3 regions of the Bifidobacterium sp. UTBIF-78 genome follow, and region 1 is predicted to be linked to each of the others. Evidence: riboswitches for the same ligand, from Rfam matches in the RefSeq annotation. Region 1 holds a riboswitch; each other region holds the start of a gene.
What was found. Region 1 has a riboswitch for thiamine pyrophosphate ahead of thiS (sulfur carrier protein ThiS). Riboswitches for the same ligand answer to the same signal wherever they lie in the genome.
Positions count from the first base shown of each region.

Region 2: another riboswitch for thiamine pyrophosphate. It lies ahead of tenA (thiaminase II); the one in region 1 lies ahead of thiS (sulfur carrier protein ThiS).
Region 3: another riboswitch for thiamine pyrophosphate. It lies ahead of BG22_RS09265 (hydroxyethylthiazole kinase); the one in region 1 lies ahead of thiS (sulfur carrier protein ThiS).

Region 1 covers NZ_JFAO01000019.1:23,595-28,408, reverse strand. Annotated here, with positions in the region: gene BG22_RS05140 (DUF1648 domain-containing protein) at 1-176, shown strand, start outside; gene argH (argininosuccinate lyase) at 300-1,781, shown strand; TPP riboswitch at 2,001-2,103, shown strand; gene thiS (sulfur carrier protein ThiS) at 2,346-2,540, shown strand; gene BG22_RS05125 (thiazole synthase) at 2,574-3,443, shown strand; gene thiF (thiazole biosynthesis adenylyltransferase ThiF) at 3,693-4,502, shown strand; gene BG22_RS05115 (DsrE/DsrF/DrsH-like family protein) at 4,591-4,814, shown strand, end outside.
Region 2 covers NZ_JFAO01000003.1:99,214-104,027, reverse strand. Annotated here, with positions in the region: gene BG22_RS00945 (dienelactone hydrolase family protein) at 1-659, shown strand, start outside; gene tenA (thiaminase II) at 1,243-2,010, opposite strand; TPP riboswitch at 2,004-2,161, opposite strand; gene BG22_RS00935 (metallophosphoesterase family protein) at 2,358-3,104, shown strand; gene BG22_RS00930 (aldo/keto reductase) at 3,275-4,123, shown strand; gene BG22_RS00925 (hypothetical protein) at 4,411-4,644, opposite strand; gene BG22_RS00920 (DUF1295 domain-containing protein) at 4,648-4,814, opposite strand, start outside.
Region 3 covers NZ_JFAO01000046.1:4,841-9,654, reverse strand. Annotated here, with positions in the region: gene BG22_RS09275 (response regulator transcription factor) at 1-86, shown strand, start outside; gene BG22_RS09270 (HAMP domain-containing sensor histidine kinase) at 83-1,591, shown strand; TPP riboswitch at 1,599-1,704, shown strand; gene BG22_RS09265 (hydroxyethylthiazole kinase) at 1,696-2,718, shown strand; gene thiC (phosphomethylpyrimidine synthase ThiC) at 2,932-4,814, shown strand, end outside.

The DNA.
Region 1 (4,814 bases):
ACGACCGCTACTGGGTGGCGGGAGTGTTCTACGTCAATCGCGACGACCCCGCTGTCATGGTGCCCAAGCGTTTCGGCGTCGGATGGACGGTCAACTTCGCCCGCCCGTCGGTGATCATCGTGTCTGTGGTCCTCATTGCGGTTTGCATCGGTTCTCTGGTGTTCGCGGTGATGTAGCCCAACGCTGATACTCTGACAGACAGTCGCAAACCATATGAATGCATGTGAAGTGCACTATCATGCACGCACGCGCATTTTCCGGGATATCGCATGACGCGCAGGAACGCGAAGGAGTAACGCATGACCGAATCCAACCAGCAGTCCGAACACCTCGCCCTGTGGGGCGGCCGATTCACGTCCGGCCCCTCGCCCGAGCTGGCCCGTCTGTCCAAGTCCACGCAGTTCGACTGGCGCCTGGCGGACGACGACATCGCCGGCTCCCGCGCCCACGCCCGCGCACTCGGCCGCGCCGGACTCCTGACCGACGACGAGCTCAAGCGCATGGAGGATGCGCTCGACACCCTGCAGCGCCGGGTGGACGATGGCTCCTTCGCCCCCATCGAGGACGATGAGGACGAGGCCACCGCGCTCGAACGCGGCCTCATCGACATCGCCGGCGACGAGCTCGGCGGCAAGCTCAGGGCCGGCCGTTCCCGCAACGACCAGATCGCCTGCCTGATCCGCATGTGGCTGCGCCGTCACTCCCGCGTGATTGCCGGGCTGCTGCTCGATCTCGTCAACGCCCTCATCGAACAGGCCGAGAAGGCCGGCCACACCGTGATGCCGGGCCGCACCCACATGCAGCACGCCCAGCCCGTGCTGCTCGCCCATCAGCTCATGGCCCACGCATGGCCGCTCATCCGCGACGTGCAGCGCCTCATCGACTGGGACAAGCGCATCAACGCCTCCCCGTATGGCTCCGGCGCGCTCGCCGGCAACACGTTGGGCCTCGACCCGGAGGCCGTGGCCCGCGAGCTCGGCTTCTCCCGTGTGACCGACAACTCCATCGACGGCACCGCCTCCCGTGATTTGGTGGCCGAATTCGCGTTCATCGCCGCCATGACCGGTGTGGATATCTCCCGTCTCTCGGAGGAGATCATCATCTGGAACACGCAGGAGTTCGCCTTCGTCAAGCTGGACGACGCTTACTCCACCGGCTCCTCGATCATGCCGCAGAAGAAGAACCCGGACATCGCCGAGCTGGCACGTGGCAAGTCCGGCCGTCTCATCGGCGACCTGACCGGCCTTATGACCACGCTCAAGGGCCTGCCCACCGCCTACGCCCGCGACCTGCAGGAGGACAAGGAGGCGGTGTTCGATCAGGTCGACACGCTCGAGGTGCTGCTGCCCGCCTTCACCGGCATGGTCCGTACCATGCGTTTCGATGCTGACCGTCTTGAGGCCGAGGCTCCGACCGGATTCGCGCTCGCCACCGATATCGCCGAATGGCTGGTCAAGAACGGGGTGCCGTTCCGCCACGCCCACGAGCTGTCCGGCGCGTGCGTCAAGCTCGCCGAAGGCCGCGGTCAGGAGCTGTGGGACCTGACGGACGAGGACTTCGTCGAGACGTTCTCCGCGTTCCTGCCCGCCGACAAGGCCCCGGGTGTGCGCGAGGTGCTGTCGAGCCACGGTTCGGTCAACTCTCGCAACGGCAAGGGCGGCACCGCCTACGGCCGTGTGCGCGAGCAGATCGTCGATGCCAAGGCCGAGGCGGAGGAGCTCAAGGTCTTCGCGGACTCGTCCTCGGATGGTTCCGCCTACAAGGCGCCCGGCACGTTCTAAGGTTCGCCGAGGCTCGCAAAGATTCGTAATACCCGCAGGCTCACCAAGGCCTCAGGTTCCTGGAGTTCCGGACTTTCCCCGCGCTTCCGGACTTGCCCGGGCCTTTTCGCGCACTTGCGGTCTCCCGAACGAACTTCCAATCCAGTCGGCTCCCTCTCCGTGAGGGGGCCGTTTTTCGTGTCGCACAGCCGGTTGTCATCGTGGACATCTACACTAGAGCGCAGTACGAACGGGAGCCGTAAGGCTGAGAGGAAGCGTGAAGCTTCGACCGGGGAACTTGACGCGGGTCATGCCGCCGTAAGGAATCGTCGTTTGGATTTGTCAGGGGATGCAGTCGAAGCTTCCAAGGACTCGCAGCGTTGCGACAGACCGCTCGTGGAGCACTATAACCAAGCTGTAGGGCTGATAGGCGCGGGTCTAGTCATCGCGGGATTCGTGAAGACGAAGGCGAGAGACGGACGCAGTGCATATCGGGCATACGGTCGCATGACTGGGTTCATGAATGGGCGCACCACTTAGGGTACGGTTCGTTTCGTGCGCCCTTTTTTAGTATTCGGAGGGATTATGCAGGTCAACGGCGAGCAGGTCACGCTTGACGCACCGGTCAGCGTGGCCGACTACCTCGAAGCGCACGGATTCCGTGCCGAACGGGTGGCCATCGAACTCAACGGCGAGATCATCCCGCGTGAGCGGCGTGCGGACGTCATGCTGGACGACCAGTGCGTCATGGAAATCGTTCAATTCGTCCAAGGTGGATGAATCCGGAACGGATGTAAGGAAAGGAAACCAATCATGAGCAACATCAATCCGGTCACTGAGGAATCCGTCGAGGCCACGCCGTTGCCGCCGCAGCCGAAGGTCGTCAATCCGGTGGGCACGGCCGCTCCCATGCTGCCGGTCGAGGATAAGCCGCTGAACCTCGGCGGCCATGAGTTCCAGTCGCGTTTCATTCTGGGTTCCGGCCGCTATGACCTGAACCTCATCAAGGCCACCGTCGAACACGCCGGCACGCAGATCGTCACCATGGCGCTGCGCCGTGCGCAGACCACCGAGAACAGCGTGCTCGATTACATTCCCGAAGGCATCACGCTGCTGCCGAACACCTCCGGCGCGCGCAACGCCGAAGAGGCCGTGCGCATCGCCCGTCTCGCACGCGAGGTGTGCCACACCGATTTCGTCAAGGTGGAGATCGAGCACGAGACCAAGTATCTGCTGCCGGACAACGCCGAAACCATCCGCGCCACCGAAATGCTGGCCAAGGAAGGATTCGTGGTCATGCCGTACATGTTCCCGGACCCTATCGCCGCACGTCAGCTCGAGGAGGCCGGCGCGGCAGCGGTCATGCCGCTCGGCTCGCTCATCGGCTCCAACATGGGCCTGCGCATGCGTGACTTCATCGAGATCATCATCGCCAACGCGCATGTGCCGGTGATCATCGACGCCGGCATCGGCCGACCGAGCCAGGCTTGCGATGCGATGGAGATGGGCGCGGACGCCGTCATGGCATACACCGCCGTGGCCTCCGCGGGCAACATCCCGCTGATGGCCGAGGCGTTCAAGAACGCCATCAACGCCGGCCGTGCAGCCTACCTGTCCGGTCTCGGCAAGGTGACCGAAGGCCAGGCCGTGCCGTCCAGCCCGACCACTGGATATCTGCACTGAAATTTGTATTGATATTTGGGATTGCTCCCTGCGGGTTGGCGATGGTTCCCCTCAGTCCGTCCGGCTCTCCTCAGTCCGCTTCGCGGCCAGCTCCCCTCAGGGAGGGGAGCCGAGTGGGGGGAATGACGTCGCGATTATCTCACGTAAGGGGAGGCGAGTGGGGGCTGGCGTTGCGGTTCTCTCGCTTGAGGGGAACGGGGGCTCGTCGCTTCGGCTTCCTTGCTTGGGGAGCCGGGATTTGGAGACAACATGGCATTATCGGATGAACAGCTTGAACGGTACTCCCGTCACCTCATCCTGAAGGGTGTGGGCGTAAAAGGGCAGAAGCGGCTGCTTGCCGCCAGCGTGCTCATCATCGGAGCGGGCGGACTCGGCTCGCCAGCAGCCCTGTATTTGGCGGCAGCGGGCGTGGGACGCATCGGACTCGTGGACGGCGATGTGGTCGATCTGAGTAACCTCCAGCGTCAGATCATCCACACCAACGCCGCGGTCGGCACCCCCAAGGTGGAATCAGCCGCGGCGGCCATCCGCGCGCTCAACCCGGACGTGACAGTCGAGACCCACCATGAACTGGTGGACGCCCGCAACATCGCCGCGCTGATCGAACCGTATGACCTGGTGATCGATGCCACCGACAACTTCGCGGCCAAATTCCTCATCAACGACGCCTGCGTGCTGGCCGGCAAGCCGTTCATCCACGCCGGCGTGGTCGGATTCGCCGGTCAGGTGATGGACGTGGTGCCCGGCGAGGGACCGTGCTACCGGTGCATCTTCCGTGATATGCCAGCGGCGGGCGAGATCCCGACCTGCAAGGAGGCCGGCGTGCTTGGCGCGGTGGTCGGCGTGATCGGCAGCCTTGAGGCCACCGAAGCCGCCAAACTCATCGTCGGCGTGGGGGAGCCGCTGGTGGGCCGCATGCTCACCGTCGACGCGTTGACAATGAACATCCGCCGTGTGCCGCTGCCCACGCATGTGCCGGACTGCCCGGTATGCGGTGATCACCCGACCATCACCACACTCGAGCCGGCCAACTACGTCCAGCCGGTCTGCGCCATCTGAACCGCGCCATCTGAACCATCGAACAGGACGACCGCGTAGGCTCGTCCGCACGGCCATCGGGAACGGCCATTTTTGGAAGGGGAAAACCATGACCATCACCTTGAAGCACGATCATGATGCCGACGACTACCGGCACATCGACGCGAATGAATTCGCACATCTTGACACATCCTCGGTCACGTTCTTGGATTTGCGCGCGCCGGATGAAGTGCTGGTGCACCCGATCGCCGGAGCGATCAACATCCCGTTCGAGAACATCGGACACATCGGCGATGCGCTGAGCGACATTCCGAAATCCAAGCCGGTGGTCGT
Region 2 (4,814 bases), on a different contig from region 1:
TGTTCCACGGATACGGGAACGACGAAAGCGAAATGGTCCGCATCATCGACGCGGTGTATGCATGCGAAGACGGCCTTGGGCCCGACGCCACGCCGCATGCAGTTCAATCATCCGCGGCGTCTCCCGCATCCGCAGTGTTTCCCGGCACTGCACCGGTTAGTGCCGCTCCCCTCGGCGCCACACCCAGCTATCTGTCGTTCCGAGGCACTTACGGCCGGCTGTACATGGGCGGCCATTACTGGTATCCGGATGGATGCGACGTCGAGGAGCGTCAACGTGAATGCGCGTCGGTCGGCGAGGCGGTAACGCAACTGCTTGCGGCACCGACGTTTGCAAGCCGACTCAAAGTGCTGGTTGGGTTTTCGCAGGGCGGCTATCTGTCCTACCGACTGGTCAAAGCATATCCGGACCTGTTCGATGCGGCGATACTGCTGAGCCCCTCATTCAAGGGTGAGGAGGATGCGACGCTCGAGTCACCGACGCGGTTCTTCCTGGCGTACGGCACCGAGGACCACACGATTCCCTTGGACGATCAGCACAATGCGCGTGCCGTGCTGGAAGACGCCGGCCACCTCACCTATCGGACGTACCCCGGCATGGGGCACGCCATCTGCGATCAGGAAATCGCCGACATCAGCGTTTTTCTGCGTGGACTGTAGTCACGCAGCGATCCGGCAGCAGGATTCGACTGCTGTTGGCGCCTATCTCGCTTGCAAGGGGTACATTCCGGGTTCTCCGGATAGCTATCTGCGTTGCAAGGGGTACCTGACGATGGATATTCCGAGTACGGACGGCGATATCGCAACGTTTGTACTCGGCATTTCGCCGATAAGGTACCCCTTGCAACGCAGATAGCTGTCCGCACACGCCCATATGTACCCCTTGCAAGCCAGATACCATGCTTGCAAAGTGTTCAACCACCGGCGGTCCCTGCATTCGTGCTTGCACGAACCGCGTTTCAGGCCACCCAAATGACTATCTGCGTTACAAGAGGCTGTTCAACGGGGATTCTGAGTACAGACACCGATATATCGGCATCCATACTCGGAGCTTGCCCTGTTGGGGAGCCCCTCGTAACGCAACTAGTGGTCCGTCTCTATAAATAATTGAGGGCTTCAGCTTTTTTCTCCCCAGTCATCTTCGCTGACGGCCCTCTCATCAGAGAGGGCCGATACCACTCCAACAATTGAGAGACAAACCATTAGCGTCCAGGGAACGGCGGCGTCCCCCGCTTGGCAGCGCTCACGCGCGTGCCGCGTCCCATTCGGGCTTCCACGAGTACTGCATGTCGTAGGCGCTGGCCCAGAACATATACTCGTTTTCGACACCGACGACGAAGATCTCGGTGAGTTCGGCCTTGCTCTCCTCGCTCAGCCCCTCCACGAGCGTCTCGATGTGCTTGAGCAGCCACGCCGCCGAGCTCCAGAACTCGTCGGTCTTGTACGTGTCGACCCAGCTCTTGTATGGGTTCGACTCCAGCGAATCGCCGAATTCGCGGGCGAGACGCTGCCCGTAATCGGCGTACACCCAAGCGCAGGGCAGCACGGCCACGAGAACGTCAACCAGCGGATTGCCGTAGGCGATGGACAGGATGTTCGACGTGTAGGCGCGTGCGAACGCCGACTGACGCACCGAGTTCATCTCCGCCTCGGTCACGCCGAAGCTCGCCATGTACTTGCGGTGCATGGCGGATTCCACGTTGAAGATGGCGTTCTGCACATCAACCATGAAGCGCATGATCTCGGGGTCGTGCGTCTTGGTGAGCGCGAGGGCGTGGACCTTGGCGTAGTCGTCGAGGTAGCGGTAGTCCTGCAGCAGGTAGAAGGCGAACTTCTCACGGTCGAGCGTGCCGGCGCCAAGTTCGCGCAGGAACGGCTGGCGGTATCCCTCCTCCCAGACGTGGTCGGCGGCCTTGCGCAGGCGCTGCGCGAACGGCGGCAGATGGTCGAGCGTGATGGGTCCGAATGCGGCGGCGTCGAACGACGATGACGTGACGGTGTCGGCGGTCATATGCGATTGCTCCCTTCGATGGTGTTGGCCAACAGGTTCCAAGGGTCAGGCCCGCGCCTTTCTCAACCTCGAGCCGGCCGAGCGGATATCCAAGCGTCCAGATCATCAGACGGGATTCGCGCGGCCGGCTCAGGTTCCCCTGCAACGTCGCTCATTATAACGGCAGACCGGGCGCAGCGCCATGGCGGCTAAAACCGCAGCAGATGCGATCGACGATTCGGCCGGCGTATAACGCCTCCCCACGGAACCGCCTACTCTGGAATCAGAGGTTGATGAGGAATCCGTGGAAGCAAGCAACAACAGATGCGAGCCGCAGGACGGTCTCAGCCATCGAGAAGGAGCATACGATGCGATATTTCACCACCGACACGCATTTCGGGCATCCGCTGGTCACCGTGCTACGTGGATTCACCACGTTCGATCCGAGTCGTTCGACCTACGAGGAGATTCTGCACACCTACGGCCGCAAGGCCGCCGAGGACTGGGCCAAGAAGACCGCGCTCGATTCGGGGCTCACCTTCCGCGAGGCGGCCGACACCGACGCCCACGACCGGGCGGTCATCGATGCCATCAACGCACAGGTCCGGCCCGATGACGAACTCTGGATTCTCGGCGACATCGGATTCCGCACGTCGCTCAATCATTTCAAGGATTGCCTGCGGGCGCTTAACTGCAGGCACCTGCATGGCGTGATCGGCAATCACGACGATTGGTGGCTCGAGGATAAGCCTGCGCGCAACCTGTTCGAAACCCTGGAGCCCAACGACGCCGTCGATATCGACGGGCTTGGCACGGTCAACCTGTCGCATTTCCCCTATCGTGAGGATCTGGCATACAGCTGGCCCGACGATGTGGCGAAATTCAGCGCGAAGGCGCTGCCGTTCGACGGCCGGATGCTGCTGTACGGGCACACCCACCAGCTCTCCCCCGACGGCGCCCGCCCCGAGGCGTTGAACGTGGGGCTTGATGCTTGGTCGCTGCAGCCGGTGAGCGAGTCGCAGGTCATCGCGTGGTTCCGCGAACACGCCACGGCGAGAGACATGGGCAGGGCCAACGCCGCGGGGACTCCGTCGCTCGACATGCCTACGTTCTGAGCGCAACAGGACTGATCGCAATCGTCGCAATAGCCTAATCAGCTTCCGGCGCAGCACGGTTACGACGAGTACAGTTGTCAACGGCGGGGCATCCGCCTCGGCACACTGGCCAAGCACTGGCCCAGATATGCATGCAAACAGCACAAGACAGCAAAGGAGCGATGATGACGCTGATGGAACCGCCGGCAATCCCCACGCGCAAGGCACATGACGGGCTGGAATTGCCCGCCATCGGATTCGGCACATACAAAGTGAACGGCTTCGCGGGCGCGGAGGCCATCAAGTCGGCACTGGAGGTGGGCTACCGGCTCATCGATTCCGCGTTCAACTACGAGAACGAGGGCATGGTCGGCAAGGCGATCCGCGAGTCCGAAGTGCCGCGCGAGGAGATCATCGTGGCCTCGAAGCTGCCCGGCCGTCATCACCAGTACGATCAGGCGCGCGCGACCATCGAGGAGTCGGTGGCCCGCATGGGACTCGACTACATCGATCTGTACCTCATCCATTGGCCCAACCCCTCGCAGGGTCAGTTCGTGGAGGCGTGGCAGGCGCTAGTCGATGCGCAGCAGCAGGGCATCGTCAAGCATATCGGCGTGAGCAACTTCCTGCCCGGCCACATCGACCTGCTCATCCGTGCCACCGGTGTGACGCCGGCCGTCAATCAGGTGGAGCTGCATCCGTTCTTCCAGCAGAACGAGCAGCGCGCCTATGACGAGGCCCACGGCATCATCACCGAGGCGTGGAGCCCGCTCGGACGCGCCAACCAGATGCTCAAGGACCCGACCATCGTGCGCATCGCCGAGAAGCACGGCGTCTCCCCCGTGGCCGCCATCCTGCGCTGGCATCTGCAACTGGGCGACGTGGCGATTCCGAAGTCCATGCACCGCGAACGCCAGCGCGCCAACCTCGACCTGACCGGTTTCGCGCTCGACGAGCAGGACATGCAGGACATCGCCGCCATGGACAACCCGGAGGGCTACACCTTCGGTCAGAACCCCCACTGGCACGAAGAGGACTGAGGCGGCGGCTCGGTGTGGTCGGCATGGCGTAATCGATACGGTGCGATCGACATGGTACGGTCGGCTCGACACAATGTCGTACTCGGACACCAAGCCCGTCACTGACCGCCGGCGCCCGACGGATATGGGGCAGATCGTCATGACTTAGGTACTTCTGTCGTTTCTTAGGCAGGTCACGGAGGAAAACACGTATGCAAAGGCTGAAATACGTGTTCAACGCCGAGAGGCACGTACCCAAGAAACGACAGAAGTACCTAAGAAACAAGCCACATCACATGTCGGAGCCGTCAAGCCCCCTGCCGGCTGATGCCGCCCTTGTGTCCTGTGGCCTTGAATGGCTTGGTGCGAACGGAAACGGCGCCTGACAACGACGTCTTGCCTCTCGTGCGCCGCTCGTCATGTTGAGCGGGCTGAGTGGATTGATTGGGCTGCCGGCCGCGTGCGCCGGGCTTGGCGTTGATGCCTTTGGCCTGCAGCGCCTTCACCCAACGTTCATCCATATAGTTCACATCATCCTCCATCGCTCACCCCACCAGCCACTTGAATTTGGCCACCGAATACAGTGGAACGAACGGAATGAGAATCGGCGTACGGTTCGCATAGTCACGGTATTCGGGATTGTCGCCATAATTCTTAGTCTGGCGGATTTCGAGCCGACGAGCCCCACCGAACATAATCCAGACAATGCATG
Region 3 (4,814 bases), on a different contig from region 1:
TCTACACGCTGCGGCAGAAGATCGAACGCGCCGGCGGACGCGGGGCCATCGAATCGGCCCGCGGGAAGGGGTACCGGCTGCCATGAGCGAGCACCACGAACGTCGTACGCGACGACGCCTTCGCGTACGGTTGGCTCCCCGCACATTCCGGGGCAAGATCGCGCTGGCCATCGGTCTGTTGGTGGCGGTGTTTCTGGCAATCGCGCTGGCGTTGCAGGCCATGTTCTTCAGCCGCATCTACGACCGGTCGTCCTACCGGTTGTATCAGGTGGCCAAGGGCTCCACGCTGCCCTCGCCCGAGAACGGCGAGCTCTATGTGTCAACCACCGGCTGTTATTACACCAATTACGCGGTGGGCTGCGGGCCGATGACGCCCGGCTCGATCATGGAGATCAGCGATGCGGACATGCGCAAGCCCCTGATGCAGAGCGCCATGTGGTTCTCGCTGGCGCTGTTCGCCGCGTTCGCCGTGCTGGCCATGATCATGGCGTGGCTCATCTCGCGGCGGCTGGCCGGGCGCATCTCGTCGCTGGGCGCTCAGATGCAGCGGCTTGACCCTGCCGAACCGGGTGGGCGCGTGACGCTGGCGGGGTCCGACGAGGTGACCGATCTGGCCGGGGACGTGAACACCATGCTGGAGCGTATCGAGCGCGCGGCGGCCACGCAACGGCAGTTCATCGCGAACGCGTCGCACGAGCTGCGCACGCCGATCGCGGTGATCGAGACCAGTCTGGACGCGCCGCTGAGCCAGGGCCGCTTCCCCGATGATGTGGAGCCCGCAGTGCGGCGCGCGCTCGACGCCGATCGGAACGCCGCCGATCTGGTGGAGGGGCTGTTGGCGCTGTCGCGCGTGCAGAACATGGCGTTGCATCACGGCGACGCGGAGCCGCCGGAGACATCGCTCGGGGATGCGGCGGAACACGCGCTGGATGTCTCGTGGGATGCGATCGAGGCGCGCGGATTGAACGTGCGCACCGACATCGACCGGTCGGTGCGGGTGCGGGCGGACGAGACGATGCTCGCGCTGCTGGTCGGCAATCTCGTGCGCAATGCGGTGGTGCATAACGTGGAGTGCGGGGACATCGCCGTCACTGTGCGTGCGGCAGGCGGCGTAGTGGACGACAGTACGGTGAGTGGCGATACCGCGGACGGTAGCACGGTGAGTGGCAGCACGGTAGACGACGGTACGATGGATGGCTGCGCGGTGGACGGCTGCGCGGAGCTGTTGGTGGAGAACAGCACGGAGACGGGTGCCGATGGCGGGGCCGCCGGCGATGCGACCGTCAACGATGGGTCGGCCGGCAACAATGCCGCGCACGATTCCGGCGAATCCGGCAACCCCGACGAATCCGGTGGCTCCTCCGATGCCGGCCGGCCTTCCGATTCCAGCGATCTGGACGACTTGCTCGTTCCCTTCCACCGAGGCGCGGCCTCACGGTTGGAGAACCGGCCCGGCAATGGATTGGGCCTGTCCATCGTCAAAGAGATCGCGGATTTATACCATGCCGAGCTGCGACTCGCCAGACCCGAAGCAGGCCGATTCGCCGTTTCTGTGCGATTTTGTAACAACCATGTCCATGTTGGGGCATAACGTCGGCAACGTAATGCAGGGGAACCCGTGGGAACGCGGGTTGAGAATGGCCACGGCCTGACCCTTAGAACCTGTTGGTTAAGACCATCGTAGGGAGCAGTGATATGAGCGATGATTCGCACGCATCATGTTGCACGGACGCACACGGTGCGAATGGACACGACCATGACGAGCACGGGCATTGCGCTGATTGCCATTGCGCGAATGCGGGCAATGCCGGCAATGCGAGCAATAGCAATATAGCCACGGCGGGCGCACACGCCGATGACGACGAGCTCGCCTCGCTACGCCACGGCATCGCGCAGGCCGTACGGGATGTGAAGGCCAAGACGCCGCTGGCTCAGTCGTTCACGAACTTCGTGACCATCAATCTGGTGGCCAACGCACAGCTTGCGGCCGGTGGCACGGCTGCCATGAGCTTCCTGCCGGACGACGTGATCGACACGGCCTCCATCTCCGGCGCCGACTACATCAATGTGGGCACTTTGCTGCCCTTCTACGCGGACGCGCTGCCGCAGATCGCGCGTGCCTTCCGCAAATCCGGCCACCCGTGGGTGCTGGACCCGGTGGCGGCGGGCATCGGCCGGACGCGCACCGAGATTCTGCGCGCCTTCCGCGCCACACCGCCGACCATCGTGCGCGGCAACGCCTCCGAAATCATCGCGCTGGCCGATATGTGGGGGCTGAACCAGTCCGACGGCAACAATCCGGAGACCCGTCCCGCCGGCGTCGAGTCGGTGGATGAGGTGGACGCGGCCGTCGAACCGGCGAAGCGACTGGCCCGGTTCCTCACCGCCTCAGCCCCTGCCGGCAAGGCGGCCATGGCCGTCTCGGGCGCGGTGGATCTGGTGACCGACGGCGAGCAGGTCTACCGCTTGCCGGGCGGCAGCGCGCTGATGTCCAAGATCACCGGCGCCGGCTGCTCGTTGGGCGGCGTGACCGCCACGTATCTGGCCGTCGCCGAACCGTTGACCGCAGCCCTTGCGGCAACCCTGCTGTACAACCGCGCGGGCGAGATCGCCGAGGCCAAGGCCGACGGCCCGGGCTCGTTCCAAGTGCATCTACTGGATGCGCTGTGGAATCTCACGCCCGAACAGGTGGCGGAATCGGCGATTGCGGTGCAGTAGACCGTAGCGAGTTGAGAGGGGCGGTCTCTTCTCCGGCCTCGCTACGCGAGTCAGCTCCCTCATCAGAGGGAGCCAAGCCCACCGGTACCCGACTTGCCCATGATCCGCCGGCCAGCCCCTCAGCAGAGGGCGTCAAGACCGAGAAATCCTCACTTCCCCCGCCCACTGATACACAACAAGACTTCCTTAATAACCCAACACCAAGGAACACCAATGAACAACGAATACCCATACGCCTCCATGCGCGACTCGTTCGACCTGTCCGCGTACTTCGTGGTCGGCCCCGAGGACTGCAAGGGCCGCCCGCTCACCGATGTGGTTGATCAGGCCCTGCGCGGCGGCGCAACCTTCATCCAGTTGCGCGCCAAGAAGGCGGACGCCTCCGAACTGACCTCCATGGCCCAAGACATCGCGCAGATCATCGAGGACAACAACAAGTCCGACTCCGTGGCCTTCGTGATCGACGACCGCGCGGATGTGGTCTGGCAGGCCCGTCGCAAGGGCATCAAGGTGGACGGCGTGCATATCGGCCAGACCGACATGGAGCCGCGCGAGGCCCGCGCCCTGCTCGGCGACGAGGCGATTGTGGGTCTTTCCGCCGAGACCGAAAGCCTCGTCAAGCTCATCAACGAGCTGCCCGACGGCTGCATCGACTACATCGGCGCCGGCCCGCTGCACGTCTCCAAGACCAAGCCCGAGGCTTCGGTCGGCGGCAACGACGGTTCCGGCAAGACGCTGGACGACAAGCAGATCAACACCATCTGCGCGGCCTGCGACTTCCCGGTGGTCGTGGGCGGCGGCGTGACCGCGGCCGACATGACCATGCTGGCGGGCACCAAGGCCGCCGGCTGGTTCGCCGTCTCCGCCATCGCCGGCGCGGACGACCCGGAGGCCGCCACGCGCGCGATGGTCGAGGGATGGAAGGCCGTGCGCGGCGAGAGGAAGCACGGCTACGCCAAGCGCATCGTGACCCACACCCCGGCCGCCGACACGCAGGCCGCGCAGGAGGGCACCGCCCCGGCCGGCGCCGAGGCCACCGAGAAGAAGTTCACCAACGCCAAGGAGGCCAAGGCCGCGCAGAAGCTCGCCAAGCAGCAGCGCGTGGACATTGCCGCCCGCGGCTCCAAGCAGCGCGACAAGGCGCACATCCGCAAGACCAAGCCGGTGCACTTCGAAAACCAGTTCGGCGCTTACGATCTTGAGGTGCCGTACACCGAGATCAAGCTGTCCGACACCCCCGGCGTGGGCCCGAACCCGCCGTTCATCGACTACAACACCGAAGGCCCCAAGTGCGATCCGAAGGAGGGCCTGAAGCCCCTGCGCCTCGACTGGATCAAGGATCGCGGCGACGTCGAGGAGTACGAGGGCCGCCGCCGCAACCTCGAGGACGACGGCAAGCGCGCCATCAAGCGCGGCCGTGCGACGAAGGAATGGCGTGGCCGCACGCACCAGCCGATGCGTGCCAAGGATCACCCGGTGACCCAGATGTGGTACGCCAGCCATGGCATCGTCACCCCTGAGATGAAGTACGTGGCCGAGCGCGAGAACTGCGATGTGGAGCTCGTGCGTTCCGAGCTGGCGGCCGGTCGCGCGGTCATGCCGTGCAACATCAACCACCCGGAGGCCGAGCCGATGATCATCGGGTCCGCCTTCCTCACCAAGCTCAACGCCAACATGGGCAACTCGGCCGTCACCTCGTTCATCGACGAGGAGGTGGAGAAGCTCACTTGGGCAACCAAGTGGGGCGCCGACACCGTGATGGACCTCTCCACCGGCAACGACATCCACACCACCCGTGAGTGGATCCTTCGCAACTCCCCCGTGCCGATCGGCACCGTGCCGATGTACCAGGCGCTCGAGAAGGTCGAGGACGACGCCTCCAAGCTCAGCTGGGAGCTGTTCCGCGACACCGTCATCGAGCAGTGCGAGCAGGGCGTGGACTACATGACCATCCACGCCGGCGTACTGCTGCGTTTCGTGCCGCTGACCGCCAACCGCGTGACCGGCATCGTCTCGCGCGGCGGCTCGATCATGGCCGAATGGTGCCTGCAGCATCATCAGGAGAGCTTCCTGTACACCCACTTCGACGAACTGTG